4 regions of the Streptomyces sp. NPDC002787 genome follow, and region 3 is predicted to be linked to each of the others. Evidence: riboswitches for the same ligand, from Rfam matches in the RefSeq annotation. Region 3 holds a riboswitch; each other region holds the start of a gene.
The links. A riboswitch is a leader RNA that binds a small molecule or an ion and turns the genes downstream of it on or off. The one in region 3 is predicted to bind cyclic di-AMP.
Positions count from the first base shown of each region.

Region 1: linked by a shared signal. The riboswitch ahead of ACWD26_RS37940 (C40 family peptidase) and the one ahead of ACWD26_RS32120 (LysM peptidoglycan-binding domain-containing M23 family metallopeptidase) in region 3 are both predicted to bind cyclic di-AMP.
Region 2: linked by a shared signal. The riboswitch ahead of ACWD26_RS34875 (transglycosylase family protein) and the one ahead of ACWD26_RS32120 (LysM peptidoglycan-binding domain-containing M23 family metallopeptidase) in region 3 are both predicted to bind cyclic di-AMP.
Region 4: linked by a shared signal. The riboswitch ahead of ACWD26_RS09180 (NlpC/P60 family protein) and the one ahead of ACWD26_RS32120 (LysM peptidoglycan-binding domain-containing M23 family metallopeptidase) in region 3 are both predicted to bind cyclic di-AMP.

Region 1 is NZ_JBSFVC010000039.1:29,013-36,400, forward strand. Features, by position in the region: gene ACWD26_RS37905 (adenosylmethionine--8-amino-7-oxononanoate transaminase) at 1-269, opposite strand, end outside; gene bioB (biotin synthase BioB) at 262-1,482, opposite strand; gene ACWD26_RS37915 (8-amino-7-oxononanoate synthase) at 1,681-2,811, shown strand; gene ACWD26_RS37920 (DUF397 domain-containing protein) at 2,869-3,093, opposite strand; gene ACWD26_RS37925 (helix-turn-helix domain-containing protein) at 3,117-3,974, opposite strand; gene ACWD26_RS37930 (ATP-binding protein) at 4,222-4,680, shown strand; gene ACWD26_RS37935 (DUF6328 family protein) at 4,652-5,221, opposite strand; gene ACWD26_RS37940 (C40 family peptidase) at 5,352-5,825, opposite strand; cyclic di-AMP (ydaO/yuaA leader) riboswitch at 5,829-5,999, opposite strand; gene ACWD26_RS37945 (hypothetical protein) at 6,371-6,688, opposite strand; gene ACWD26_RS37950 (ATP-dependent Clp protease proteolytic subunit) at 6,696-7,337, opposite strand.
Region 2 is NZ_JBSFVC010000031.1:40,801-48,188, reverse strand. Features, by position in the region: gene ACWD26_RS34895 (Ppx/GppA phosphatase family protein) at 1-759, opposite strand, end outside; gene ACWD26_RS34890 (DUF501 domain-containing protein) at 756-1,370, opposite strand; gene ACWD26_RS34885 (FtsB family cell division protein) at 1,429-1,911, opposite strand; gene eno (phosphopyruvate hydratase) at 2,043-3,323, opposite strand; gene ACWD26_RS34875 (transglycosylase family protein) at 3,689-4,393, opposite strand; cyclic di-AMP (ydaO/yuaA leader) riboswitch at 4,398-4,597, opposite strand; gene ACWD26_RS34870 (transglycosylase family protein) at 4,781-5,869, opposite strand; gene ACWD26_RS34865 (cytochrome P450 family protein) at 5,996-7,324, opposite strand; gene ACWD26_RS34860 (hypothetical protein) at 7,321-7,388, opposite strand, start outside.
Region 3 is NZ_JBSFVC010000026.1:118,628-126,015, reverse strand. Features, by position in the region: gene ACWD26_RS32125 (alpha-galactosidase) at 1-1,013, shown strand, start outside; cyclic di-AMP (ydaO/yuaA leader) riboswitch at 1,316-1,474, shown strand; gene ACWD26_RS32120 (LysM peptidoglycan-binding domain-containing M23 family metallopeptidase) at 1,479-2,477, shown strand; gene ACWD26_RS32115 (DUF6250 domain-containing protein) at 2,657-3,370, shown strand; gene ACWD26_RS32110 (SGNH/GDSL hydrolase family protein) at 3,516-4,301, shown strand; gene ACWD26_RS32105 (TetR/AcrR family transcriptional regulator) at 4,491-5,090, opposite strand; gene ACWD26_RS32100 (Glu/Leu/Phe/Val dehydrogenase dimerization domain-containing protein) at 5,193-6,374, opposite strand; gene ACWD26_RS32095 (MBL fold metallo-hydrolase) at 6,543-7,388, shown strand, end outside.
Region 4 is NZ_JBSFVC010000005.1:254,210-261,597, forward strand. Features, by position in the region: gene ACWD26_RS09170 (NlpC/P60 family protein) at 1-669, opposite strand, end outside; gene ACWD26_RS09175 (hypothetical protein) at 1,181-1,534, shown strand; gene ACWD26_RS09180 (NlpC/P60 family protein) at 1,578-2,786, opposite strand; cyclic di-AMP (ydaO/yuaA leader) riboswitch at 2,796-2,971, opposite strand; gene pcrA (DNA helicase PcrA) at 3,214-5,724, shown strand; gene ACWD26_RS09190 (peptidoglycan DD-metalloendopeptidase family protein) at 5,815-7,388, opposite strand, start outside.

The DNA of each region.
Region 1 (7,388 bases), on a different contig from region 3:
CCGCCGAACATGACATGACTCATCCGGCCGAGCTGCTCGCGCGCCGCCTCGTTGAGGACGGGGTGGTTGTAGCCGTGGATCGCCGACCACCACGACGACATGCCGTCGACCAGCTCGCCCGAGCCGTCGGCCAACTTCAGCCGGACCCCGCTCGCCGACTCCACGACGAGCGGTTCCTGCCGGCCCGGCATGGGCCCGTAGGGATGCCACACGTGCCGCCGGTCGAGCTCCAGCAAACGGGGCACGCTCAGGTGGGGCAGATCAGGCATTGGGCGCGAGATCGGTTCCGGCGCCCCGACGGCGTACGGCGACCAGGTCCGTACGGGCCTCGCCGGCCGGCGCTTCCGCGGCGGGACCGCACACGCCACCGCCCTCGTGCGACCCGCACCCGGCGCCGTCGTGGGATCCGCACCCCGCGGCCTCGTGCGATCCGCACCCGGCGCTCTCGCGGGACCCACAGCCGCCGGCGGACGCGGTCGCCCGATGCTCCGGCAGCGTCACCTGGTCGGCGCCCTCCACCTCGAAACCGGCGTCCGCGATCATCTCCAGGTCGGCCTTGCCGGCCTGGCCCTCGCTGGTGAGGTAGTCGCCGAGGAAGATCGAGTTGGCCAGGTGCAGGGCGAGCGGTTGCATCGTGCGGAGATGGACCTCGCGGCCGCCCGCGATCCGCACCTCGATGTCCGGGCAGACGAACCGCACCATCGTCAGGATCCGCAGACAGCGCTGGGGGGTGAGGTTCCACTCCTTGGCGAGCGGGGTGCCCTCGAACGGGATCAGGAAGTTGACCGGCACCGAGTCCGGGTCCAGTTCACGGAGGGAGAAGACGACGTCGACCAGGTCCTCGTCGCTCTCGCCCATCCCGGCGATGAGCCCCGAGCAGGCCGACAGACCCGCCGCGTGCGCCTTCCGGACGGTGTCGACGCGGTCGGCGTAGGTGTGCGTCGTCGTGATCTCGCCGTACGTCGCCTCGGACGTGTTGAGGTTGTGGTTGTAGGCGTCCGCGCCCGCCTCGCGCAGGCGTTCGGCCTGGCCGTCGGAGAGCAGACCGAGACAGGCGCACACCTCGACGCCCTCGTTCTGGTCCTTGATGGCCTTGATGGTGTCGGAGACCCGGTCCACGTCCCGGTCGGTCGGGCCGCGCCCGGAAGCCACCAGACAGACCCGCTTGGCGCCACCGGCGAGCCCGGCGGCGGCGGCCTCGGACGCCTGGTCGGGCTTCAGCCAGGTGTACTTGAGGATGCCGGCGGTGGAGCCCAGCCGCTGGGAGCAGTAGGAGCAGTCCTCGGGGCACAGCCCGGACTTGAGGTTGACGAGATAGTTCAGTTTCACCCGTCGCCCGAACCAGTGCCTGCGCACCTTTCCGGCCGCGGCCACCACGTCCAACAGCTCGTCGTCGGAGGTGCGGAGGACGGCGAGCGCCTCGGCACGGCTCAGCGGCTCGCGCCGGAGCCCCTTGTCCACCAGCGTGTTCAGCAGGTCCATGAGAGCCGATCCTGTCCTACGGGACCGCTCCCGGCCAAGGAGGCTTCGGACAACAGAGTGGGATCGAGGTGTGGGTATCGCCACATCGTGGGCGGCCGACGGTGCCACTAGTGTCTGTGCACTGCCTACAAAAGCCCCCGCCGCGCTGTCCAGGACAGCCCCGGCGCCGTGGGCTGCCCACACCACCCCGGAGGACCCATGGCGTTCGGCTGGATCGACGAGCAGGCGTCGGCGCGCCGCCGGGCCGGGCTCGTACGCACCCTGCGCCCCCGCCCCGCCGACTCGCCGCTCCTGGACCTCGCGAGCAACGACTACCTGGGTCTCGCCCGGCACCCCGAGATCACCGAGGGTGCCGCCGAGGCCGCGCGCAGGTGGGGCGGCGGGGCCACCGGCTCCCGGCTCGTCACCGGCACCACCGAGCTCCACGGCGAGCTGGAGCGGGAACTGGCCGACTTCTGCGGCTTCGAGGCCGCCCTGGTCTTCTCCTCCGGCTACGCCGCCAACCTCGCCGCCGTCACCGCGCTCGCGCCGCACGGCTCCCTGGTCGTCTCGGACGCGGGCAACCATGCCTCCCTGATCGACGGCTGCCGGCTGGCCCGGGGCACCACCCAGGTCGTCGCCCACGCGGACCCCGACGCCGTCCGCAAGGCCCTGGGCACGGCGGGCCGGGGGCCTGCCCTCGCCGTCTCCGACACGGTCTTCTCCGTGGACGGCGACGCCGCCCCACTGGCCCGGCTGGCCGCCGCCTGCCGGGAGTACGGTGCCGGGCTCGTCGTGGACGACGCCCACGGACTCGGCGTCCTGGGTGACGGGGGCCGGGGCGCGCCCCACGCGGCGGGGCTCGCGGGTGACCCCGACGTCGTCGTGACGGTCACGCTGTCCAAGTCGCTGGGCAGCCAGGGCGGCGCCGTCCTCGGCCCGGCGCACGTGATCGACCACCTGGTCAACGCGGCCCGTACGTTCATCTTCGACACGGGCCTGGCGCCGGCCGCGACGGGTGCGGCGCTCGCCGCGCTCCGGCTGCTGCGCCGCGAGCCGGAGCGTGCCGCGCGGGCCCGTTGGGTGGCGCGGGAGCTGCACACACGGCTGACGGCGTCGGGCCATGAAGCGGTGCGGCCCGACGCCGCCGTGGTGTCCGTACGCGCGCCGTCTCCGGATCAGGCGGTGCGGTGGGCGGCGGACTGCCGGGCGGCGGGTCTCGCCGTCGGCTGTTTCCGCCCACCGTCCGTCCCCGACGGCGTGTCGCGGCTGCGGCTGACCGCCCGCGCGGATCTCACGCGGGAACAGATCGACCGAGCCGTGGGGATCATCGGCGATACGCGACCGTGAGTCGGCGTCCCGGCCGAGCGTCGCCGTAAGCGGAAGTACGAACGCTGTCGGTGGTGGTCACCGAAGCGTGGTGATGAATCCCTCCCAGGCTTCGGGGTCGAACAGCAGGGCGGGCCCCGCCGTGTTCTTCGAGTCGCGCACGGCCACGAGCCCGGCCCAGCGGCCGGGCCCGGGACGGGCCGTCTCCACACAGTTGTTCGCCGCCACGCTGTGGCTGCTGCGCAGCCAGCACACACCGTGCAGGTCGGTACTGGTGGATACCTTCCGAGGCGGTGCAGACATGGTGCCTCCTTACGCGCCGTCGACTAGCCGTCGGCCAGCCCGGCGATGTAATCCAACGAGTCCTCGGGCGAAAGGGCGTGGATCTGAAGGGCGTTGAAGGCCTCGACATAAGCCCTGAGGTCTTCTTTCCGCTCCAAGTAGAGGCTACTCGTCAAGTGGTCGAGAACAACCACGTCCAGATCGGAAGTGCTCCTAAATGAGAAAATTACGAAAGGGCCGGTGATGCCGATATACGCCCCGGCAGCGAACGGCAGCACCTGCAGTCGCACCTGGGGAAGGGCCGCCGCCTCGACCAGACGCCTCAGCTGGCGAGCCATGATCTCGGGACCGCCGACCTCCCGCCGCAGAACCCCCTCGTCGAGCACGGCGCTGAGCTTCAACGGCGGATCCCCGCGCAGGACGTCCTGGCGGGCGAGCCGTACCTCCACGAGCGCGTCGAGTTTGTCGTCTTCCAGCCCGTCCAGCGCGGCCCGCGTCACCGCCCGGGCGTACTCGGGGATCTGCAGAAGCCCCGGCACCACCGACGTCTCCAGCGTCCGCATCCCGCCGGCCTGTGACTCCAGACTGATGAAATCGCGGTACGTCGGCGGCAGCACGCCCCGGTAGGCGTGCCACCAGTTGTGCCGCCCGCTCCCGTCCTCGGAGCCCGCCAGAGCCAGGAGCACCTCCCGTAATTCGGAGTCGTCGACCCCGTACGCGTCCAGTAGCTTGCGTACGTCCCCGGGCTTCACCCCGCTGGCGCCCGTCTCGATCCGGCTCACCTTCGACTGGTGCCAGCCCACGAGACGGGCCGCCTCGATGCTCGTGAGACGGGAACGGGTGCGCAGGACACGCAACTCGGCACCGAGCTTGCGGCGGCGCACCGCCGGACCGTACTGCATGGGTTTCTCCTTCCGCCCGGCGAGCGAAGTCGGGGTGACGACAGAGGATGGACGAAGACCCCTGCCAAATACGGTCGGCCGTCGGAGAGTTCACCGCTTCGAGCGACAGATATATGCACATCTTGGTGGATCGCCGCCCGTGACGGCCCAGGTAGTGGCAGTCTGGCGCGAAGCACCAGTCCGGGACCGTAGTCGAACCATCCGCTCCCTGTCGGACACCGGTCCCGTGGGAAAGGGACGCCTCGCCATGGCAGATCACCAGGAAGCATCCGTCACTCTGCCGAGCGATCCCGCCTCGGTGCCCGCTGCCCGGAACTACGTCACCACCGTGCTGGCCGAATGGGGCCTGCCGGGTGACACGGACATCGCGGACACCGTGCGCCTGATCGTGTCCGAACTCGCCACCAACGCCGTCCAGCACACACTCGGTCAGTCGCCCACGTTCACCGTGGACATCGCGCTCGACCGGGACGAGCACCTGCGCATCGGCGTCACCGACAGCCATCCACGTTTTCCCAAGCGCCTGCCCGCCGCCGTCCAGCAGGACAACGGCAGGGGCATGGTCATCATCCGCTGGCTGACCGCCGAGTGCGGCGGCAGGCTGAGCATCAGACCCACACGGGAGGGCGGTAAGACGGTGGCGATCGAGCTGCCGTGGACGGTCCCCGTACAGCCGGTCAGGACAGGTGGTCCGCAGGAGCCGTGACGGAGTCCTGACCCCGGGGGGCGGGGACCGTCCCGTCCTGACGCGGCGTCCTCGTGCTGCCGTTGCGCTCGGAGCGTCCCACCAGCTTCGGGAGCACGGCCCACAGGAACAGACACCCGAGGAGCGTGCCGACCCCGGCGATGATCCCGGCCGTCCGGCCGAGCGTCACGTCCACGACGAGCATCACGGACCCGGCGAAGGCCGGCATCAGCACCCCCAGGCCCACGGTGGCCAGCCGGGACGAGACCTGGACGATGGTGGGCTTGGCGTTCTGCTGGAAGAGCAGCCGGTGCAGGGCGGCCGGGGCGGTGAAGAGCGTCGCCGCGAGGACCGCCAGCAGCAGGGTGGTGACGTAGGTGGCGCGCTGTACGGAGTCCAGGTCCGGGAAGCGCGGTGTGAAGGCCAGCGTCAGCAGGAACGCGAAGAGGATCTGCACCCCTGTCTGGGTGACCCGCAACTCCTGCAGCAACTCGGCGAAGTTACGGTCGGCGCGTTCGAGGGGCGTCTCGTTGCGGGCGGGGCGGGTGCTTTCGTCGGCCATGACTGAACGAGTAACCAGTTCGGCCGGGGGTACGCCCCTGTGCAAGGGGCGCGGAAGAGCGACCCGGGGGGCGGGTGAGGAGCAGGCCGGGGGGCGGCCGTGCGTTCCGCCGCCGCCCCCCGACGGTGGGTCAGCGGACCCGGCCGTACCAGACGCTCTTCGTCCAGATCTTCTGCAGCCGGACGACGTCACCCGTCTTCGGCGAGTGCCAGATCTTTCCCTTCCCCGCGTAGATACCGACGTGGTAGACGTTCGAGCCCGAGTGGAAGAAGACGAGGTCTCCGAGCTTGCGGCTGCTCGCGGAGATGTGCTTCGTCTTGTTGTACTGCTGCTGGGCAGTACGGGGCAGCTTCTTGCCCGCCTTCTTGAACGAGTACAGCGTCAGCCCTGAGCAGTCGAACCTGCCTGGGCCCGTGGCGCCGTACTTGTAAGGGGAGCCCTTCTTGGAAGCCGCGACCTTGAGTGCCTTCGACGCCACCGTGGCGGCCTCGGCGTCGGCTGCGACGCCCGGGACCACGATGCTGCCGCTGACAGCGGCGATGGTCAGAGCCGAGGCCGTGCCGGCCCGGGTCAACAGCGACGGGACACGATTCAGCGCAGTCATGCGCAACCCTTCGTCAGCCGCCTGTGAAGGATGACCTGTCGGATTCGGGCTGACAAAGTTGCCCGGCCGCTGACGCGGCTTCACCCCAAGGGCTGCTCGGCCCGGTCATGGCGTGACCGTTCCGGCGACCCGTCGTGCTTGGGTCCTCCACTCCTGCCGATGCAATCCTGTCGACCGGTCATCCGGGCGGCGGCAGGACTCGGCGTCCACCCGGATCGCCCCGCCGCTGCGGCGGGGGCTTGTCGTCAGGAAGGGATCTTGACGCACGGAAGTCCGAAAATCCCAACGGAATCGGGGATTTGTGGTCTTACTCACCACTCGCCCGTTCGGGTGGACAGGACGATTTCGGTAGGTGTGTCCACGTGGCCGAGGAGGTCCGCACCAGCACCGGAATAATGCATTCCGTCAGTTCGGTGGCCAGATCGCGCAACTTCACAGGTTCTTTGGACGTATGGGCCGATGGGTCGATCGTGCTAGGCCGTCCGGAGGGTGCGTACCCGGGCCGGACGCCCCGTCAGTAATACGGCGAGCGGCCGGGGATCGGTTCAGGCCGGTGAGTCCTCCGGCTCCGGCGGCAGCGCGACACGGGCCGCCCGGCGCTCGCCGTCGAGAACTCTCAGGGCCCGCGCGAGGGTTGGGGCGTGCACCTCGTTCTCACCGCGCCTGTGCATCAGTTCGAGCGCGTCGCGCAGAGCGATCGCCTTGGCGACGAGCGCCTGCGCCGCGCGCAACCCGCGGTACGTGTCGCCCGGGCGGGCCGGATTGATCCGGCCGAGGAGGTCGACCGCGTCCAGGTAACGGTCGATCAGCTCCGCCTCGGCGCGCGTGAGCGCGGGCAGCGGCGGCAGTTCGGGTGGGAGCATCGACGCCTCACCTCGCGCCGGGGAGCGTGCGCGAGGTCTTACGGCTCGGGATCACCCGATCGGCCAGTCCGTACTCCACCGCCGCCTCGGCGTCGAGGAACGTGTCCCGCTCGATGTCGGCACTGATCCGCTCGGGGCTCTGCCCCGTGTGCCGTACGAGCATCTCCTCCAGCTTCCGGCGGTTGCGCGTCAACTCCGCCGCCCGGATCGCCAGATCGCTCGCCTGCCCCTCGATCCGGTCGGCCGACGCCGGCTGGTGGATCAGCACGCGCGCCCCCGGCAGCACGAACCGCTTGCCCGGTGTGCCCGCCGCCAGCAGCACCGCGGCGGACGGCCCGGCCTGGCCCAGACAGATCGTCTCCACATCGCAGGTGACGAATCGGATCGTGTCGTAGAGCGCCGTCATCGCGCTGAACGAGCCGCCGGGCGAGTTGATGTACAGCGAGATGTCCCGGTCCGGCGACTGGTACTCGAGGTGCATGAACTGCGCCATCACATCGTTCGCGGACGTGTCGTCGATCTGCGTCCCGAGGAACACGATCCGTTCTTCCAGCAGCTTCGAGTACGGATCCATCGTTCGGTGACCCGCACTGGTGCGCTCGGTGAACTCGGGCAGCACATGGCGGGCCGACGGTCGGTTCGCGGGCATGGGAAATGCCTCCTCTGATCGACTTCTGTAAAAAATGTACAGGACGTACGT
Region 2 (7,388 bases), on a different contig from region 3:
GGTGATCTCCCGGACGCGCTCGTACGGGATCCGGGAGTGGTGGATGGCGACCGAGTCGTACGCGGGCAGGTCCTGGGCGATCGCGGACAGGGTCGTGACCGACCCGGCGAGCCCGACCAGCGTGTGCGCCTCGCGCAGCGGGACGTTCCGCTCGGCGAGGTCGAGGGCGGCCTCGATGTCGGCGCGGATCGCGTCGATCTGCTCCGGCCCGGGCGGATCGACGACGACGCCGTCCCGTACGAGGTGCCGCTCGGTCAGCCGTACGCAGCCGATGTCCACGGAACGGGCGCCGCGCACGTGGTCGTCACCGACGACGAACTCGGTGGAGCCGCCGCCGATGTCCACGACCAGGTAGGGCTTGGTGAGGTCGGCGCGTCCCTTCAGCTCCTTGGTCGCGCCGGTGAAGGAGAACTCGGCCTCCTGGTCGCCGGAGATCACCTCGGGCTCGACGCCGAGGATGTCCAGCACCCCGCGCACGAACTCGTCCCGGTTCTCGGCGTCGCGGGAGGCGGAGGTCGCGACGAAACGGATCCGCTCGGCGCCGTGCTCCTTGATGATTTCCGCGTACTCCCGGCAGGCCGCGAAGGTCCGCTCCAGCGCCTCGGGGGCCAGCCGGCCCGTACGGTCCACTCCCTGGCCGAGCCGGACGATGGTCATCCGGCGGTCCAGCTCGACGAGTTCACCCGTGGCCGGGTCGGCGTCGGCGACGAGGAGCCGGATGGAGTTCGTACCGCAGTCGACGGCGGCGACCCGGGTCACTTGCCGGCCTCCGTGGACTCGTCCTCGTCGAGGGGCTTGGCCGCGAAGTGGCCGGACTCGCCCTCGTCCACCTCCGTGCCCTCGCCGGCGGGCGGCGTGGACGGCACCACGCAGGGGCCCTTGGCCCACCACTCCGGCAGCATCTCGATCGCCTCGTCGCCCAGCGGGTTGACGCCCGGTCCGGCGGCGAGCGAATGCCCGACGAGGACATGCAGGCACTTCACGCGGTCCGGCATGCCGCCCGCGCTCGGGAAGCCCTCCAGGACCTCGATCGCGTCACGGCGGGCGATGTAGTCCTCATGGGCGGCGCGGTACGCGGCGGCCAGCTCGGGGTCCGTCGACAGCCGCTCCGTCATCTCCTTCATCACGCCGTTCGCCTCCAGCGTGCCGATCGCGGAGGCCGCACGCGGGCACGTCAGGTAGTACGTCGTGGGGAAGGGCGTCCCGTCCGGCAGGCGCGGTGCCGTCTCGACGACGTCCGGCTGTCCGCAGGGGCAGCGGTGCGCGATGGCGCGCAGCCCGCGCGGCGGGCGCCCGAGCTGCTGCTGGAAGGCCTCGACGTCGGCGTCGGTCGGCTCGGTGCGCGGGGTGGGCGGCGGAGGGGTCTGCATAACCTGCTACTCAAGTCCTCGGTGTGGCTCATCGGTTGACGGTCACGAAGGTGGCCGTTCAGCTGTCGGCGGCGTCGGCCTTGTCGACCCCGTCCCAGACGTTGCTGTACCAGGGGCGGTCGGCCGCCCCCTGTGTCGTACGGGACTGCTTCACCGCGTCCGGGTCGATCATGGTGTAGCCGGTCTCGCCCGGCATCACGTAGTGCAGCCGCTCCCGGATGCGCTGCTCGGCGTACGCGTCGTCCTGCCAGCGCGCCTTGAGGTCGCGCAGCTCCTCGACACGCTCGCGCGCCTCCTCGCGCTGCCGCTGCATGTCGGCGATCTCGGCGCGCTGGGAGACGTACTGCCTTATGGGATAGGCGAGCGCCACGATCATCGAGCAGAGGACGAGGGCGAGGAGCGCGGCCCGGCCGGTCAGCCGGGAGCGGCGGGCCTGGCGCTTGGTCTGGGAGCGGTAGACCCGGGCCGCCGTCTGCTCGCCGAGCACCTTCAGCCGGGTCGCGGTGGAGAAACGGTCCCGGTCCCGGTCCTTCACGGCCATGTCCCGCTTCCCCTTCCGCTTCTGCCTTCTCCTGCGCGCATGTGCGTACGTCCCCGCACACGGTACGGGACCGGTACGGGGACGTACGTACGACTGGCTCGGGCTCGGCCCTTAACGGGTCAGCCGACGGCTCAGCCCTTGAAGCGCGGGAAGGCGCTGCGGCCCGCGTACACCGCGGCGTCGTCGAGGATCTCCTCGATGCGCAGGAGCTGGTTGTACTTGGCGACGCGGTCCGAGCGGGCCGGGGCGCCGGTCTTGATCTGACCGCAGTTCACGGCGACGGCGAGGTCGGCGATGGTGACGTCCTCGGTCTCGCCGGAGCGGTGGGACATCATGCACTTGAAGCCGTTGCGCTGGGCCATCTCGACGGCGTCCAGGGTCTCGGTCAGCGAACCGATCTGGTTGACCTTGACCAGCAGGGCGTTGGCCGCGCCCTCCTCGATGCCGCGGGCCAGGCGCTCGGGGTTGGTGACGAACAGGTCGTCGCCGACGATCTGGACCTTGTCGCCCAGCTTGTCGGTGATGATCTTCCAGCCGGCCCAGTCGTCCTCGAACAGCGGGTCCTCGATGGAGACGAGCGGGTACGCCTCGACGAGCTCGGCGTAGTACTCGGTCATCTCGGCGGCGGAGCGCTCCTTGCCCTCGAAGACGTAGGAGCCGTCCTTGTAGAACTCGGAGGCGGCGACGTCGAGCGCCAGGGCGATCTGCTCGCCGGGGGTGTAGCCGGCCTCCTTGATGGCCTCGAGGATGAGGTCGAGGGCGGCGCGGTTGGACTCCAGGTTCGGGGCGAAGCCGCCCTCGTCGCCGAGGCCGGTGGACAGGCCCTTGGTCTTCAGCACCTTCTTGAGGGTGTGGTAGACCTCGGCGCCCCAGCGCAGGGCCTCGGAGAAGGACTCCGCGCCGATCGGGGCGATCATGAACTCCTGGATGTCCACGTTGGAGTCGGCGTGCGAGCCGCCGTTCAGGATGTTCATCATCGGAACGGGCAGCAGGTGCGCGTTCGGGCCGCCCAGGTAGCGGAAGAGCGGGAGGTCGCTGGCCTCGGAGGCGGCGTGGGCGACGGCGAGGGAGACGCCGAGGATGGCGTTGGCGCCGAGGGAGCCCTTGTTGTCGGTGGCATCCAGGTCGAACATCGCCTGGTCGATCAGGCGCTGCTCGGTGGCGTCGTAGCCGACGAGCTCCGGGCCGATCTGCTCGATGACCGCGAGGACGGCCTTCTCGACGCCCTTGCCGAGGTAGCGGTTGGGGTCGCCGTCACGGAGCTCGATGGCCTCGAAGGCACCCGTGGAGGCGCCGGAGGGGACGGCGGCACGACCCGTGCTGCCGTCGTCGAGGCCGACCTCGACCTCGACCGTGGGGTTGCCTCGGGAGTCCAGGATTTCCCGGGCTACGACGACGTCGATGGACGGCACGAGCATCTCCTTCTTGGGATGTGACGCGATGGCGACTAGAGCCTAACCGCCACGGGGCCCTCGGTCCTCGACCGACCGCCCCATGGACAGACAGACGGTATCCATTGTTCCCACCCGGAACAAAGCCGTGGTGAACAGGAGAGGTGAACAGGAAGGGAAATGGGCCCCGCAGGAAGGAAAAAGCCCCGCCCCGGTGCGTACGGGGGAATGCGCACCGAGGCGGGGAGCCCGTGGGGACGGGGGGACGGCCCTCACGAGGTCTTCACTATGGAGGACACGGATGTGAGCGGGCTGTGGTTCAGCTGGGGAGCGGCCTGTTTTTCGGCCCAGCTCAGCCCGGCCACATCCGGTCCGGCCATGCAGGGTCAGCTCAGGTGGAGCTGCTGGCCCGGGTAGATGAAGTCGGCGTCGTCGATGATGTCCTTGTTCAGCTCGTAGAGCTTCTCCCAGCCACCCTTGACGTTCTTCTTCTCGGCGATGGCGCTGAGGGTGTCACCGCTGACGACCTTGTACTCGCCGTCACCCTTCTTGACCTTCTTGCCGGTCGGGGTCTCGACGGTGGCGCGCTCGGAGGAGCGGGAGGCGCGGGTCTCCTGAGTGCTCTTCTGGGTGCTCTCCTGCGAGGAGGAACCGGAGTTCGAGCCGGAGTTCGAGTTCGAGGAGCCACTGCCGGAGGCGGCGGCACCGCTGTACGAGGCACCGGACAGGCCCTTGCCGCAGACCGGCCAGGCGCCCTTGCCCTGACCCGCGAGGACCTTCTCGGCGATCTCGATCTGCTGCGCCTTGCTGGCCTGGTCGGCGGTGGAGGCGTACTTCGTACCGCCGTACCCGGCCCAGGTGGAGGCCGAGAACTGCAGACCGCCGTAGTAGCCGTTGCCGGTGTTGATGGACCAGTTCCCGCCGGACTCGCACTGGGCGACGGCGTCCCACTCGGAGGCGGTGGCGGCGGAGGCGCTGCCGGCGGCCATCAGCGGAGCCGCGACGGCGGCGGCGCCGGTGACACCGGCGACGGCGATGGCACGGGCGGCCTTGGACGGGCGGCGGTGCTTGCCCTTGCTGGAAAACAGCATGGAGTGATCCCCTCACCGACGCCTGCGAGGTGAGCTGTCGGGTTCGGGCCGGTTGAGTTGCCCGGCCGCGCTCGCTCGCCTTTCGGCTCACGTCGCGCGGCTTCACCCCGAGCCGGTTCCGGTCGTGCGACCCCGAAGGGCCTCAACTTCCGGACCCGGCACTTACCTTGGGTCCCCCGCTCCTGCCTACGGCGCTTGACGCGACGACTGTTCCCATACGGCCGTTGGCAGGATTCGGCGTGCCGACCGCAGGGGCCCGCTGTGGCGAGCGGTCACGACCGTAAACACGTGATTCGCCGAATTTCAAAGCCGATCAGGGGGTCTGTGATTCATCTCCCACCGAGATCAAATCGGGCATTCAGGGGCGAACCCCAACCCGAACTCCCGCTACTTTTCGCCCGTTTCGGCACCGACTTCGAGGGTCTGACCGGGAAGGATAAGGTCCGGGTCAGTTCCGACCGTGCCCTCGTTCTCGGCGTACAGCTCCCGCCACCCGCCGTCGAGTCCGAGCGAGTTCGCGATGCCCGTCAGATTGTCGCCCGCACGGACGGTGTACGAGCCCTCCACGGCCTCGCGGGCCGCGTCGCCGCCACGGGAGGCGTGACGGCCGGAGGGTGAGGAATCGGCGCGCGAGCCGTCGGCGGCGCCCGCACCCTCGGAGGCACTGGCGCCACGGTGACGACCGGCGCTGCTTTCACTGCCGTCGACCGTGGAGGAGCCGCCACTCTGAGACGAGTCGTCCGAGTTGTCGGTGCCGGACTTCGCGGAATCGTCGGAGTCGGCGCCCGAGGCGGCCTTGGTGGACCCTTCATTGACATGCGCGGACGATTCCGATGAATCGGATGATTCGCCAGAACCGCTGGAGTCAGCGGAGTCACCGGAGCCGCTGGAGCGCTTCGGATCGTTGGAGCCGGTGGAGTCGCCGGAGTCGGTGGAGTCGGTGGAGTCGGCGGAATCAGCCGACTTGGTCGATCCGGTCGATCCAGCCGAAGAAGACGAATCCGGCGAACCGGAGGAACTGGAAGTATTGGACGAACTGGAGGAATCGTCGGACTTCGTCCAGTCGCCCGCGCCCCCCGGGTCCACATCGGCGGAGCCGGAGTCGCCGGCGAGGTTGTGGAGCACGCCACAGGTGGACCAGACGCCGACGCCCTGGTCGGCGAGCACCCTCTCGGCGACCGCGATCTGCTGCGAACGGCTGGCCTGGTCGGCGCTCGTCGCGTAGTCGAGGCCGCCGTACGTCTCCCAGTTCTCCTGCGTCAACTGGAGGCCGCCGTAGCGCCCGTTGCCGGTGTCCGCGCTCCAGGAGCCGCCGCTCTCGCACTCCGCCACCTGGTCCCAGGTGGTTCCGCTGGCCGCGCTCGCGCCGGTGGCGCCGAGGAGTGGGATCGCGATGGCCGAGCCGGTCACCCCGGCCGCGACGAGGAGGGCCGGAGCCTGGCGGGGGCGACGGTGACGACCGGTCCCGGAGAGCATGCGGTTGCCTTTCACGCGACAGCAGTGACCTGCGCGAGGGATGTGGTGACTCCTTCGCACTGACGTGTGAACGTATCGACAGTTGATCAGTTGTCACAAGTCAATGCAGCGCAGATCACGTGAAGATCACAGACTTGAGGGTGTGTCATTTTCTGGCGTGGATCGGGGTACTGCTACGGGCCGCTCGCGCGGAGTGAATGCCACCGGAAGCGTGCGCAATCCACGCATGATGAGCCCGCCGCGCCACCTCAGATCAGCCGGGTCCGCCGCGAGTCGTAGGTCCGGGAGGCGGGTGAGGAGCGTGGCCAGGGCCGTCTGACCTTCGAGGCGGGCCAGGGGGGCGCCGAGGCAGTAGTGGATGCCGTGGCCGTAGCCGAGGTGCTGGTTGTCGCGGCGGGAGAGGTCGAGGGTGTCGGGGTCGTGGAAACGGGCCGGGTCACGGTCGGCCGCGGCGAGGACGACGAGGACGGGGTCGCCGGGGGCGATGGCCTGCCCGCCGATCGTGAGGGGCTGGGTGGCGAAGCGCCAGGTGGCGAGTTCGACGGGGCCGTCGTAGCGGAGGAGTTCCTCGACGCCGGTTTCGAGCAGCGTGGTCTCCCCGGCGACGAGGGATGCCTGGAGGCCGGCGCGCTGCTCGGGGTGGGTGAGGAGGGCGTACGTGCCGTTCCCGATGAGGTTGACGGTCGTCTCGAACCCGGCGAACAGCAGGATGAACGCCATCGCCGCGGCCTCGTTCTCGGTGAGGTGCTCACCGTGGTCGGAGGCGCGGATGAGCGCGGAGATGAGGTCTTCGCCGGGGGTCGGATGCTCGGTGAGACCGTCCCGTTTGCGGTGGATGAGGTCGGCGAGGTAGCCGCGCATCTTCTTCACCGATCGCGCGACGCCACCGCGGGGGCCGCCGCCGTGCCGGATCATCATCCCGGCCCAGTCCCTGAAGTCGTCCTGGTCCTCCCGGGGGACGCCGAGCATGTCGCAGATCGCGTAGATGGGGAGGGGGAAGGCGAACTCGTGGATGAGGTCGGCCTCGCCCTTCTGCGCGAACTGGTCGATGAGGTGGTCGGTGAGTTCCTGGACGCGGGGGGCGAACTCCGCGACCCGTCGGGGCGTGAACGCTTTGGAGACGAGGCGGCGGAGTCGCGTGTGATCCGGCGGATCGATGTTCAGCAGATGCGTCATCAACTCGGCCTTGCGCTCACCGGGGATGCCGGTCTTGCCCTTGGCGTGCGCGGGCTCGTCGTGGTGCGCCGGGTTCTTGGACAGGCGCGCGTCGGCGAGGGCCTGCTTGGCGTCGCCGTAGCGGGTGACCAGCCAGGCTTCCACCCCGCTGGGGAGTTGTGTGCGGTGCACGGGGGCGTGGTCGCGGAGCCAGGCGTACGCCGGGTAGGGGTTGGTGGCGAACTCCCAGGTGAAGAGGTCGGGGGGCGCCGCGGGGCCGGGGTGGGGCTGGTTGGTCACTCCCCGACGGTAGCCGGAGTCTCCGAGGTCCCGTCGAGTGCCGTCAGCGCACGCGGGTAACCCA
Region 3 (7,388 bases):
CGGATCGCTTCCCGAAGGGGCTGAAGCCGCTCGCCGACTCTGTGCACGCACTCGGGATGCAGTTCGGCATCTGGGTCGAGCCGGAAATGGTCAATCCGGACAGTGAGCTGTACCGGGCGCACCCGGAATGGGCGCAGTTCCAACCGGGTCGAAAGCGGACGGAACTGCGCAATCAGCTCGTGCTCAATCTGGCGCGCGAGGACGTCCAGGAATACCTCTGGGAGCGGCTGGACGCGCTTCTCTCCAGTGCGCCGATCGACTACGTGAAGTGGGACTTCAACCGCTGCTTCACGGACGCCGGCTGGCCCGGGGAGTCGTACCCGCAGAAGCTGTGGGTCGAGCATGTGCGGGCCTTCTACGCCCTGCTGGACCGGCTGCGGGCCGCGCATCCGGGGGTGGCGTTCGAGTCGTGCTCGGGCGGCGGCGGCCGTATCGACCTCGGGGTCATGGCCCGGACGGACCAGGTGTGGACCTCCGACAACACCGACCCGCTCGACCGGCTCGCCATCCAGCACGGCTTCAGTCAGATCCACCCGGCCCGGATCATGGCCGCGTGGGTCACCGACAGCCCGAACAACCAGCTCAACGGCCGGGTCAGCTCGCTGCGGTTCCGCTTCGTCAGTGCCATGGCGGGTGTGCTCGGTGTCGGCGGGGACCTGACCGAGTGGACCGAGGAGGAGCTGGCCGAGGCGCGGGACTGGGTCGAGCTGTACAAGGAGATCCGGCCGGTCGTGCAGCGAGGCGACCTCTACCGGCTGCGGCCGCCAACGGGCGGGCTGAGCGCCGTGCAGTACGTGCACGGTGACGAGGTCGTCGTGCTGGCCTGGCTCCAGGCGCAGCACTACGGCGAACCGCTCGCCCCGCTCCGGCTGCGCGGCCTCGACCCGGCAGGAACGTATGAGTGCCGCGAAACGGGTGAGGTGTATCGGGGTGCCGTGCTGTCGCATCACGGATTGCGGACCGGACTGCGCGGCGACTTCGATGCGGCAGTTATCCGCCTCCGTCGCACATGAGTGAACTGTCCGAAATGGAGCGGTAATTCCAACACGCCCTGGAATAAAGGCTACTGGGTCGTAGGTGCGTGAGCAGCGTCATATTCGTGACCGTCTGTCGCCGTCATGTCCATGTAATTCCGGACTGTTTCCAGGGCGGTTGGAAAACGATTAAGGTCGGTCTTTTACGGAGCGTAATCATGAATTGATGTAAGGATCAGGGAGGAAGACGCACAGGAAGTCCCAATGGTTGTCTCTGTGGGCACAAGTCGCTTACGTTCGGCGTCAATCCGGACGGACGCCCAATCCTGCCGCCGACCGGAGCCGAGTACCGACCCGATCCACGGCAGGAGCGGGGGACCCACAGGTAGTACCGCCTGTTCCGGTCTCCGGAACGGCTAGGGGTAAAGCCGTGCGCAAGCACGGCCGGACATCTCCAGTCCGCACCCGACAGCTCACCTCGCAGGCGACGGAGAGGAATTCGCCATGCCCGCGAAGGGTAAGCACCGCCGTCCGAAGTCCCAGCGCTTCACCCGCTCGATCGCCGCCGCCGGCACCGGTGGCGCGGCGCTCGCGCTGCCGCTGATCGGCGCCGCAGGCGCCCACGCCGCCACCCCGACGGCCGCCGTCTCCGGCGTTTCCGAGAAGACGGCCACGATCACCGCCGAGAAGGCCGCGGCCGAGGCGGGCGCACGGATCGAGCAGGCTGAGAAGGCCGCGCAGGCGGAGAAGACCGCCACCAAGAAGGCGGCGACCAAGACCTATTCGGTGAAGGTCGGCGACTACCTCTCGAAGATCGCGGACGAGCAGGACGTCGAGGGCGGCTGGAAGCAGCTCTACTCGGACAACCGCGAGGCGATCGGCTCCGACCCGTCGCTCATCCACCCGGGACTGAAGCTCACGATCGGTGAGCGGGCCCCGTCGAGCGGGACGCCGCAGTCGTCGGCGAAGACCCAGCCGTCGCAGTCGTCGAAGTCCACCCAGTCGTCGAAGTCCTCCGGCTCCTCGACGCAGGAGTCGAAGGACACCCAGGCGTCGACCTCCACGTCGAGCGGGCAGTCCTCGTCGTCCAACGGCTCCGGCTTCAGCATGCCCCTCCAGGGCGCCAGCATCGGCACCGCGTACAAGACCGCCGGCAGCATGTGGTCCAGCGGCTACCACACCGGCGTCGACTTCGTGGCGCCGACCGGGACCAGCCTCAAGGCCGTGGGCGCGGGCACCGTCGTCTCCGCCGGCTGGGGCGGCGCGTACGGCAACCAGGTCGTCATCAAGCTCGCCGACGGCTACTACGCCCAGTACGCCCACCTGTCGTCGATCTCCGTCTCCGCGGGCCAGTCCGTGACCGGCGGTCAGCAGATCGGCCTCTCCGGGGCGACCGGCAATGTCACCGGACCGCACCTCCACTTCGAGATCCGCACCACCCCGAACTACGGCTCGGACATCGACCCGGTGGCGTACCTGCGGTCGAAGGGCGTCGGCGTCTGAGGCTGACGCGTTCGTTCGCACCCCGCCGGTTGTGACAGGCCGGACCCCCTTGATCCCGGGGGTCCGGCCTTCGGCGTGCCGTGGCTTGGTCGAGGGGGTCTCGACAGTGGTGTGACCGTGGGGAGAGAGTGATCCTGTAAGCGCTTTCTGTCTTCTGGGTCACCTACACAAGGAGTGTCATGGCCACCCGCAGAGCCTTTGGGGTCCTCGCTGCCGGTGCCGCTGTCGCGGCGCTTGCTCCGGCCGCGGTCGCGAGTGCGACGTCGCGTCGGCGGCGGGGGCGGCTGATCGCCGGGGACGGATTTCGGCACGGACTCGGTCGGTGGGCCGTGGAGTTGGAGAGGGGTGGCTCGGTCACGGCCTCGGGCGGGGTGCTGGACGTCGATGTGCCGGCCGGGGCGACCGTGTGGTTCAAGCGGAGGCTGGAAGGGCCGTACGTCATCGAGTACACGGCCACGCCCGTGTCCGAGGGAGGCGTCAATGACCGTGTCTCCGACCTCAATAACTTCTGGAACGCCGTCGACGTGCGTTCACCGGACGATGTCTTCGCCACCCCGCGAGGTGGTGCGCTCGCCGAGTACGACTACCTGAAGACCTATTACTCCGGCTACGGGGCCAACTACAACACCACGACGCGGCTGCGTCGGTACGTCGGTGAGGCGGGTGTGCGGCCGTTGGTCTTCGACTACACCGAGCCGTTGCTCGTCGCGAACGAGCCGAACCGCGTACGGATCGTTTCGGACGGCCCCACCGTGCGCTGGTGGAACAACGGACGGCTTGTGTTCGACTACGTGGACCCGGAGCCGTACACGGGTGGGCACTTCGCGTTCCGGACGACGTGGAGTCACTTCCGGATCGAGGACTTCCGCGTGTGGGGGCTGGTCGGCCGGTGATGAGCGCGTCTGTATTCCGGAGTTGACCAAGGCTTGACGCGTGGTCTATCTCACCGGGCGTCAAGCCTTTATTACGGTCGCGTAGGTCACATCCCAAGGTGAATCATGGGGCGATGTGACAGACGATTCGAATGACAGCAGAGCAATGATCGGGTCGTACGTGGCGGTGGGGGACAGCTTCACCGAGGGCGTCGGCGACCCCGGGCCCGATGGGCGGTTCGTCGGCTGGGCCGACCGGTTCGCGGTGCTTCTCGCGGACCGGGTGCCGGAAGGCGACTTTTCCTACAGCAATCTCGCCGTGCGGGGGAAGCTCCTCGACCAGATCGTCGAGGATCAGCTGCCGCGTGCGCTGGAGCTCGCGCCGGATCTCATTTCGTTCTGCGCGGGCGGCAACGACATCATCCGGCCCGGCACCGACCCGGACGAGGTCGCCGAGCGGTTCGAGCGGGCGGTCTCGACGCTCACCTCGGCCATCGGCACCGTCATGGTGACGACCGGTTTCGATACGCGGGACGTGCCTGTGCTGAGGCATCTGCGCGGCAAGATCGCCACGTACAACGGGCATGTGCGGGCCATCGCGGATCGGTACGGCTGCCCGGTGCTGGACCTGTGGTCGCTGAAGACCGTCCAGGACCGGCGGGCCTGGGACGGCGATCGGCTGCATCTGTCTCCCGAGGGGCACACACGGGTCGCCCTGCGCGCCGGGCAGGTGCTCGGTGTCGAGGTTCCGGCGGATCCTGATCAGCCGTGGCCCCCGTTGCCGCCGCGTGGGACGTTCGAGATGCGGCGGGACAACATCCAGTGGGCGCGGGAGTACCTGGTGCCTTGGATCGGGCGGCGGCTGCGGGGCGAGTCGTCCGGGGACCATGTGTCGGCGAAGGGGCATCTGTCGCCGGACGACATCAAGATGCGGATCGAGTCGGTGGCCTGAGGGGGTGCCTCCGGTGGTCGGGCCGGAGTGCGTGCCGACCGGAGGTGGGCCGGTTCGTGTGCGCGGGCGGGAGGTTCGGGGGCGGTCGGCGTCTGTTCGCCGTGGGGTGCCGCGCCGTGGACGAGGCCCTGTCCCCGTGCCCGCTCGCGCAGTTAGTCACGCCCCTTTCAGGACGCGTGTCCGTGTGGTTCAGGTGGGGGTGGGCGTCCAGGTTTTGCGGTTCAGGCCCAGTTCTCGGGCCAGGGCCTCCTCGGCCCAGCGCTCGGCGCGGGTACGGGAGACGGCGCCGTCGTACGTCGTCATCTGTACGGCCAGGCCGTCCAGGAGGGCGGTGAGGCGGAGGGCTGTTGCCGGGGGATCCGGGCAGCGGAACTCGTCGGCCGCCACGCCCGCCTCGATGACCTCGGTGAGCGCGGCCTTCCACTGGGCGTCCAGGTCGCGGGTGACCTCGCGCAGGGCGGGTTCGCGGAGGGACACCGCCCAGCCCTCGATCCAGAGCCGCCAGCCCTTGGCCTGGCCGGTCGGGGCGTACCAGCGCACGGCCGTTCGCAGACGGCGCAGGGCCGTCGTGCGGCGGCTCAACAGCTTGCGGAGATGGGCGAGGTCGTCCTCGGCGGCGTAGCGGAAGGCCTCGGCCACCAGCCGTTCCTTGGTCGAGAAGTGGTAGAGGACCAGGGCGTTGCTGACGCCGAGGACGGCGGCCACGTCGGCGATCCGTACCGCCGCGACACCGCGCGCCTCGATCTGTTCGATGGCGGCCCGGAGCAGCTCCGCACGCCGCTCGGCCACGCTCAACCGCACCCTGCCCACGTGGCAACCCTACCTACGTCCACCGACGGCCACCGGAGGCTTCGAGCCACGCCGGCGGGGCCGGGAACCGCCCGTGAGGTTTCAGCGGTGCCAGCCGAAGCGGGCCTCGATCCGGGGGAGCCGGTCGGCGGCGACGGCGTGGGCGGCCGCTCGGGGGGTCGTGCCGCCGGTCTCCGCGCGGGCGAGGGTGAGATCGACCAGGGCGCGCATGGAACGGCGGGTGTGGGCGAAGGCCTCGTCCGCGGCGGCGCCGATGTCGCCGAAGAGGGTCCACCACCACCAGGCGTTCGTGCCCGAGTTGACCACGACGTCCGGGAGGACGACGACCCCGCGCGCGGCGAGCAGTTCCTCAGCGGCCGGGAGCACCGGCATGTTGGCCGCCTCGGCGATCAGTCGGGCGGTGATGTGCCGCTGGTTGTCCGGGTCGATCGCGTAGGAGATCGCCGCGGGGACCAGTACGTCGGCGTCGGCGGTGAGCCAGGCGTCGGTGGGGGCCTCGCGGTCGTCGGGGCGGAGCGCGGAGCGGTCGACCGTGCCGTGGGCGTCGCGCGCGGCGAGCAGTGTCTCGACGTCCAGGCCGGACGGGTTGGTGATGGTGCCCTTGATATCGGCGACGGCGACGATCGTGAGGCCGGCGCGGGCGAGGAAGCGGGCGGTGGCCCCGCCCATGGTGCCCACGCCCTGCACGGCGACACGCGTTCCGGCGTGGGGCGTCCCGGCCCGGTCCAGGGCCGTGAGCACGGACTCGGCGACGCCACAACCGCCGACCAACTCGTCCAGACCGATGCCGTCCACCTGGATGCGGAAGGCGTCCGCGAGCCGTCGCCGGGCCGCGCGCTCGTCGTCGAGCAGGGGGTACACGGCCTGGATCGTCGACACCAGGCCCGCCTCGGCGGCGGCCCGGTCCACCAGGTCCTGGGTGAGTCCGAGGTCCTCGCCGGTTGTCCAGAAGCTTTCGATGTACGGGCGCATCGCACGCAGGTAGCGGACCAGGACGCCGTACGCCTCCGGGTCCCGGGGGTCGCAGTCGATGCCCCCCTTGGCGCCGCCCAGCGGGACGTAACGGCCGTCCGGGTCGTAGTGCAGCGCCTCCTTCATGGTCATGCCGCGGGCGAGACCGGCGACCTCGTCGAGCGTGCAGCCCGGCCGCATACGGAGTCCGCCGCTGGAGACCCCGCGCACCAGCCGGTCCACGACGAGATGGCCCCGCCGGCTCGTGACGTGGTCGGTCCAGGTGAGCGAGAGGAAGGGGGCGGTGGTCACGGGGCTCCTCGGGGTGGCCTGGCGAGGCGGAGGGGGCGAGGGCTCTGGGAACAAAGAAATCTACTGATCCGTTGGTCAGTATTGCATCGTGCGGGGACGGGTCGGACCCGGCGTTGTCGGAGGGGCGGACCATAATGGGATGCCTGAGCGAATCCACCAGGAGGTGCCGTGTCCGGTTCCGGATCCCGTTCTCTGAGCTCGGGGCTGCGCGCAGCGCGGCCCGCCGCCTTCGGCGCGGACCCGAGCGGTGCCCGGCTGGAGCGGATCCGTAGATCCCCGCACTTCGCGAACGGGGTCTTCGTGAACCCCGAGGGCGCCCGGATGCGCCCCTCCGGCAGCGCCGCGGTGGAGATGGCGAAGAGCCTCTTCCGCAAGGACGAGCGTGTCAGACGCGCCCCGGCCGGGTCGATCCCCGTGCACTCCACCACCCTCGCCGACCTGGCCAAGCCTCCGGCGAGCGGTCTGCGAATCACCTGGATGGGGCACTCCAGCGTGCTCGCCGAGATCGACGGCCACCGGGTCCTCTTCGACCCCGTCTGGGGTGAGCGCTGCTCGCCCTTCGCCTTCGCCGGGCCCAAGCGGCTGCACCCCGTGCCGTTGCCGCTGGCCGCGCTCGGCCCGGTCGACGTCGTCGTCATCTCGCACGACCACTACGACCACCTGGACATGCCCACGATCAAGGAGTTGGCCGGTACGGACACGGTGTTCGCCGTGCCGCTCGGCGTCGGCGCCCACCTGGAGCACTGGGGCGTCTCGGCGGACCGGATCCGGGAGCTGGACTGGCAGGAGGCGACGAAGGCCGGCGGACTCACCCTGACCGCCACCCCCGCCCGGCACTTCTGCGGCCGTGGTCTGCGCAACACCCAGCACACGCTGTGGGCCTCCTGGGTGGTCACCGGTGACGAGCACCGGATCTACCACAGCGGCGACACCGGGTACTTCAAGGGCTTCGCGGACATCGGCGCCGAGCACGGCCCGTTCGACATCACCATGATCCAGGTCGGTGCGTACTCC
Region 4 (7,388 bases), on a different contig from region 3:
CGCGGAGGAGCGTGAGGCGTGCCCCGGGGCGCTGCCCGCGGTGTCGAGCCGTGCCCGGTCCTCGGCGGGGAGCCGGCCGAGCAGCTGTCGCGCGTTGGTCAGTTTCGAGGTGACCGTCTTCTTGTGTCGCCTGAGTTCCGTCTGCCGGGTCTTGAGCGTGCCCAGTTCGACGCGGGCGGCCCCACGCAGCCGTTCGATCTCCAGCAGTTGCTTCCGTACGCTCGACACGTCCGCCGCCTGGCGGCTGCCGACCCGCTCGATGAGGGCGGCGCCGTCCAGGTACTGGTCCGGATCGCTGGAGAGAGCGAGCTGCCAGGAGGGGTCGATGCTCCCGCTCCGGTACTGCGCCGCCGCCAGCGTGCCGAGTTCGTCCCGCGCCGAGTTGAGCCGTTCCGTCCGGCGGGCGGCCTGGTCGCGCAGCTCTTCGAGGTTCTCCTGCGCCCTGTCGGCCTTCTCCTTCGCGCCGTTGTACTTCTCGGTGGCGACCTCCGCCTCTTGATACAGCTTGTCCACTTTCGCCTTGACCTGCTCAGGCGTGAGCTGTGGATCGGCGTGCCCGGTGCCGTCGAAACCCGTCGCGGTCGCCGCGCTCGCGAGGGCGAACGTCGCGGCGGTGCGGACCGTATGGCCGCCGAGCGAGCGCTGTCTGGGCTTGCGGTGCGCTGCCACGTGGACTCCACGTCCTCTCCGTACGACCGCCGTCCGTTGTACGAACATCGGTCTGTCCGTACGGACCGCCTGGGGGAGCGGTTACGCGTCCGGCGGCGGCCCGCACAGGGGGAGCGGGACGCCGCCGGACCTTCTCGGCGGTGGTGGCCGACTGCCGCCCCTGGCCCGGGCGGCGGTGGGGAGCCGGTCACCTGCTGGAGGACGCTAAACCTGGGCGTGGTGGGCCGGTAACGCGTTGTACGGAAGTGGCGCGCATCGACCATGAGGTGACCGTATGTGACCGTGATCCCGTCCTGGTGCCGCGGGCTTCACGCTCTGCGATGACCGATGCGGCGATTTCGGACCAGACGGGAGTGCGGTGGTGCTATGGAGCGCATATATGCAAGGTTGTTCCGGTTGGAACGGATCCCGCGAAGCACCCTCCGGCACCCGGCCCGGCACTGGCGCGAACCCCGGCACAGGCGCCCGCCCCGGTCCCGACGGAGCACAGCCCCCTCAATAGGCTCCGCGCATGGACGTACTCATCCACATCCTCGTCGCCCTGCACATCATCGGCATCGCCTCCCTCCTGGGCGGCTTCCTCACCCAGATGAAGGCCATGGGCCAGGACACCGCCCGCTTCGTCCCCGCGATGCTCCACGGCGCCCTGACCATGCTCGTCACCGGCGCGCTCCTCGTCGGCCTCAACCAGGCCGACGACCAGCCCGTCAACAACATCAAGATCGGCATCAAGCTGGCCCTGCTGATCGTGATCCTGGGGCTGGTCTACGTGAAACGGGACGAGGAGACGGTGGAGAAGCCGCTGTTCGGGCTGGTGGGCGCGCTGACGACCGTGAACATCTTCATCGCGGTGCTCTGGACCTGACGGCTCACCGGGCCCGAGCCCTCGCGCCCCCTGAACCCTGCCGTCATGCCGGCCGCACCACGCTGTGGATCGACGACTCCCCGTCGTAGAAGACCGACTCCTCGCGGACGTACGCCCCCGGCTTCGGGGCGTGGATCATCATGCCGTTGCCGATGTAGAGGCCGACGTGGCCGATGTTGTCGTAGAAGAAGATCAGGTCGCCGGGCCTGGCGTTGGTGAGGGAGACGGTCGTGCCGGCGGTGACCTGGTCGTAGGTGGTGCGGGGGAGGTCGACGCCGGCGGCCTTCCAGACTGCCTGGGTGAGGCCGGAGCAGTCGTAGGAGCCGGGGCCGGTGGCGCCCCAGACGTACGGCTTGCCGATCTGCGCGCGGGCGAAGGCGAGGGCCTTGGCGGCCTTCGAGGCGTAGGTGGCGTCCTCGGCCGGGGCCGCGGTCTCGGAGCCGGTGGACGTGTCCTCCTGGACCGTCCCCGTGCCTCCCTGGGCTTCCTGCCTCCCTTGGCTCTCCTGGGTCTCCTGGGGCGTCGCCTGCGCAGGCGCCTGGGCGGCCGCCTGCTGCCGCGCGAGCTCCTCCGCCTTGCGCTCGGCCTCCTCCCGCTCGCGCTGTTCGATCGCGGCGAGCCGGGTCCGCTCCTCGGCGGTGAGGGTGGAGAGCAGTTCGCGGGCCTCGGCGAGCTTCGCCTGGACCTTGGCCTTGCGGGCCTTGAGGGTGTTCTGTGACTCGGTGAGCTGTTCGAGGCTGTCGCTCGCCTCCTGGCGCTGCTCCGTCACCTCGGCCTGCTGCGTGATGTACCCGTCGACGGCGCCCTTCTGGCGGTCCGTCAGCCGGTCCATCAGCTGGTTCTGGTCGAAGTAGGCCTGCGGGTCGTCCGCCACCAGCAGCGAGGCCTGGTCGGGGGTGGCCGCGCCCGTGCGGTACTGGGCGGCCGCGAACGAACCCAGCTCCTCCCGCGCCTCGTTGAGCTTCTCCGTGCGCTTGGCGACGTCGTCGAGGAGGGTGTCGACCTTGTTCTTCTGCTTGGTCGTCTTCTCCTTGGCCGCGTTGTAGTTCTCGGTCGCCGACCCGGCCTGGCGGTAGAGGTCGTCGACCTTCTTCTCGACCTCCTCCAGGCTCGGCTTGTCCTCGGTCGAGGGCGCGGCGGTGGCCGTCTGGGAGAGCAGCGCCACGGAGGTGAGGGCGGCGGTGGCGAGAGCGGGGGTGCGTATGCCCGCGCGCGTCCGGCCGGTCGGACGCGGCTTGCGGTGCGGCGCCATGGTTCGGCGTCTCCTTCCGTTGTCCGCCTACCGAGTTAGCTGTCGGGTTCGGGCGCAAGCTTCGGAAGGTTTGCCCTACGCCCCTCACCGCGAGCGGCGGTCGGGTCGATTCACCCCAGAGGATCGGTGGGTCCCCGGCTCCGGCTGCCGACGAAAAGGCGTACCGGACTCGGCGGAGGTCGTGCGGCCCGGCGACGTTCGCCGGTTGGGTCGTACGGCCCAGAAGAAAAAGCTAGCCAACTCGTGTGGCCCGTGTGAAGGTTGATGTTCGATATGCCCGATACGTTTTCGTGACCTTAGCCTCTTCGGCGCGACAGGCGATACGCTCGATCGCTCACCGTCGCGGGTTGGGTACGGTGGGTGGGCGGGTGCGGACTTCCCGGGGCGGCCCCGCGCTGTCAGTGGGGGCGCCTAGACTCGGAGAGCGATGAGCAGCCTCTTTGACGACAGCTTCCTGGCGGACCTCCAGGCCCCCCGCGGCCATGAGGAGGAGCCCCCGCCGCCGCCCGAGGACGATCACGGAACGGAGTCGGTTCCGGACGATCTGTTCGGCGGGAAGTTCGACGTGCCACCGGACCGGGACGCGTACTACCGCGACGGCGCCCCCCGCCCCGCCCTCGACGCGGCGGCGCTCCTCGACGGGCTGAACGAGAACCAGCGTGCGGCGGTGGTGCACGCCGGCTCCCCCCTGCTCATCGTGGCCGGCGCCGGCTCCGGCAAGACCCGTGTGCTCACCCACCGCATCGCCCATCTGCTCGGCGAGCGGCATGTCCACCCGGGGCAGATCCTCGCGATCACCTTCACCAACAAGGCCGCGGGCGAGATGAAGGAGCGCGTCGAGCAGCTCGTCGGACCGCGCGCCCACGCGATGTGGGTGATGACCTTCCACAGCGCGTGCGTACGGATCCTCCGGCGGGAGTCGAAGAAGCTCGGCTTCACGTCCTCCTTCTCGATCTACGACGCCGCCGACAGCAAGCGGCTGATGGCGCTCGTATGCCGTGATCTGGACCTCGATCCGAAGCGCTTCCCGCCCAAGTCCTTCAGCGCCAAGATCTCGAACCTGAAGAACGAGCTGATCGACGAGGAGGACTTCGCCGCCCAGGCCTCCGACGGCTTCGAGAAGACCCTCGCCCAGGCCTACGCGCTCTACCAGTCCCGCCTCCGCGAGGCGAACGCGCTCGACTTCGACGACCTGATCATGACGACGGTCAATCTGCTTCGCGCCTTCCCTGATGTCGCCGAGCACTACCGCCGCCGCTTCCGCCACGTCCTCGTCGACGAGTACCAGGACACCAACCACGCGCAGTACGCGCTGGTCAAAGAGCTGGTCGGTACCTCCGAGCACCCTGTGGACGTACCGCCCAACGAATGGGACGTGCCGCCGGCCGAGCTGTGCGTCGTGGGTGACGCCGACCAGTCGATCTACGCCTTCCGCGGCGCGACCATCCGCAACATCCTCCAGTTCGAGGAGGACTACCCGGACGCGACGACGATCCTGCTGGAGCAGAACTACCGCTCCACCCAGACCATCCTGAGCGCGGCCAACGCCGTCATCGAGCGCAACGAGTCCCGCCGCCCCAAGAACCTGTGGACCAACGCGGGCGCGGGCGCCCAGATCACCGGTTACGTCGCCGACACCGAGCACGACGAGGCCCAGTTCGTCGCCGACGAGATAGACCGACTGACGGACGCGGGCGAGGCGAAGGCCGGAGACGTCGCCGTCTTCTACCGTACGAACGCCCAGTCCCGTGTCTTCGAAGAAGTCTTCATCCGTGTCGGCCTGCCCTACAAGGTCGTCGGCGGGGTCCGCTTCTACGAGCGCAAGGAGGTCCGTGACGTCCTCGCGTATCTGCGTGTTCTCGCCAACCCGGAGGACTCGGTCCCGCTGCGCCGCATCCTGAACGTGCCGAAGCGCGGCATCGGCGACCGCGCCGAGGCCATGATCGACGCGCTCTCGCAGCGCGAGAAGATCAGCTTCCCACAGGCCCTGAAGCGCGTCGACGAGGCGTACGGCATGGCGGCCCGGTCGACCAACGCCGTCAAGCGGTTCAACACGCTGATGGAGGACCTGCGGACCGTCGTCGAATCCGGGGCCGGACCGGCGACCATCCTGGAAGCCGTTCTCGAACGCACCGGCTATCTGGCCGAGTTGCAGGCCTCCACCGACCCGCAGGACGAGACCCGCATCGAGAACCTCCAGGAACTCGCCGCCGTCGCCCTGGAGTTCGAGCAGGAGTCCGGGGCCGCGGAAGGCGAGGGCGAGGCGGCGGGTACGACATCCGCCGGGCTCTCCGACTTCCTGGAGCGGGTCGCCCTGGTCGCCGACTCCGACCAGATCCCGGACGAGGAGGAGGACGGCTCGGGCGTCATCACGCTCATGACCCTCCATACCGCCAAGGGTCTGGAGTTCCCGGTCGTCTTCCTGACCGGCATGGAGGACGGCGTCTTCCCCCACATGCGCGCGCTCGGCCAGACCAAGGAGCTGGAGGAGGAGCGTCGCCTCGCGTACGTCGGCATCACCCGCGCACGGGAACGGCTCTACCTCACCCGGTCCTCACTGCGCAGCGCCTGGGGCCAGCCCTCCTACAACCCGCCGTCCCGCTTCCTGGAGGAGATCCCGGCCACCCATCTGGAGTGGAAGCGCACGGGTGCCTCCGCGCCGGTGTCCTCCGGCCCGGCCGCCGGTATCGCCTCCTCGCTGTCGTCGTCGCGCTCCCGGTCCTCCGCCTCGGGCGCGTCCGGCTTCGCGACGCGCCGCACCGACGACAAGCCGGTGGTCTCCCTCGCTGTCGGCGACCGCGTCACCCACGACCAGTTCGGCCTCGGCACGGTCGTCGGTGTCGGGGGCACGGGCGCCAACGCGGAGGCGACGATCGACTTCGGCGACGCCAAGCCGAAGCGGCTGCTGCTGCGGTACGCGCCGGTGGAGAAGCTGTAGCGAGCTCGCCGCCGACGCGACTCGGCACCAGACTCGGCACATGACTCGGGCCCCTGCTCAGCAGGGGCCCGGTCTTCGTCTCTGTGTCCCCTACGTCGGGTCCAGCCCGTGACTGCGCAGCCACGGCAGGGGGTCGATGGCGGAGCCGCCCGCCGGGTGGACCTCGAAGTGCAGGTGCGGGCCGGTCGAGTTGCCCGAGTTGCCCGAGTACGCGATGACGTCGCCGGCCTTGACGGTCGTACCGGAAGCGACCTTGTACGTGGAGAGGTGGCAGTACCAGGTCTCGGTGCCGTCCTTGGCGGTCACGATGACCATGTTGCCGTAGGCGCTGTTCCACTGTGTCCGCACAGTGCCGTCGGTCGCGGCCATCACCGGCGTTCCGTACGAGACGGGGAAGTCGATGCCGGTGTGCAGGGACATCCAGTTGACGCCGGACTGCCCGTAGTACGCGCTGAGTCCGTGCTTGGAGACCGGGAGCGCGAACTTCGGGCGCAGCCGCTCCTTGCGCGCCGCCTCGGCCGCCGCCTTCTTCTGCTCCAGCTCCTGCTGGGCCTTGAGGTCGATGCGCTCCTGCGTCCGGCTCGCCCGGTCGGCGAAGTCGTCCGCCTCGGCGGAGAGGCTCTCCAGCTGGGTGTCGAGCTGGTTGTTGGCGGTCGACGGCTTCACGGCGGTGACATCCGACTTGGTGGACGCCGTCGTCTCCGTGTCGTCCGACGTGGCGCCGACCGAGGCCGCCGCGATCCCCGCGACACCCATGACACAGGCCGACGGAACGGCCACGGTCAGCAGGGCGGAACGTTTGGCCGGAGCCTTGCGACGCGATCGCGAGGCCGCGCGGGTGGCCGCCCGGCCGGGGCCCGCACTCCTGGTCACCGCCGCGACGACCTCCTCCTCGCCGTCGAGGAGTACGGCGCGGTCCGCGGCGTCGGTCTCGAACTCGCCGTCCGCGGGAAGGTGTTCGTCCTGGTCGTACGGGGCGATCTGCTCGAAGGTGGCCGTCGCCTGCTGGTGGAAGTCCGCGGCCTCGGCCGAGAGGTCCACCACCACGGTCTGCGGGTGCTCGTGCGCGTCGTACGACTCGGGGGTGCCCCCGCTGTGGTCGTACGACTCGGAAGCGGGGCCGCCGTGTTCGTCGCCGCCGACGGGCGAGCCGTCGCTGTTCCACTGGGTGGCGTCGAACGCGCCCGTGTCGAAGTGCTGGGTGCCGATCCACTGCTGGGTCTGGTCGGCCTGGCCCAACTGACCCGTCTCGTCGGACTGTTCGGGCCGCAGCCAGCCGCTCGCGTCCCACTGGCCGCTGGCCTCGGGGCCCGTCGACTGCGTCGGGACCTGGGCGAGGTGCTCGTAACCGGCCGACCAGGACGTGGTGTCGTAACTGCCCGTGTCGTAGGCGGCCTGGTGCTGGGCGGCGTACGGGTCGTAGTTCAGCGTCTGGTGGCTGCCCGTCGACCACTGCGTGGCGTCGTAGGAGCCGGTGGCGCTGTCGTTGCCCGGCAGGTCGCCGAAAAGGGGGTCGACCGCGAAGGTGCCGGTGGCGGCCGCGTGCGCGCCGGTGCCGGTGTCGAAACCGGTGGCGGTGTGGTCGCCGTACGTGGTGAAGTCGCCGTAACCGGCTTCCTGGTGGCCGTACGACGCGTAGTGCGCCGGGTCGGCTTCGGAAGCCG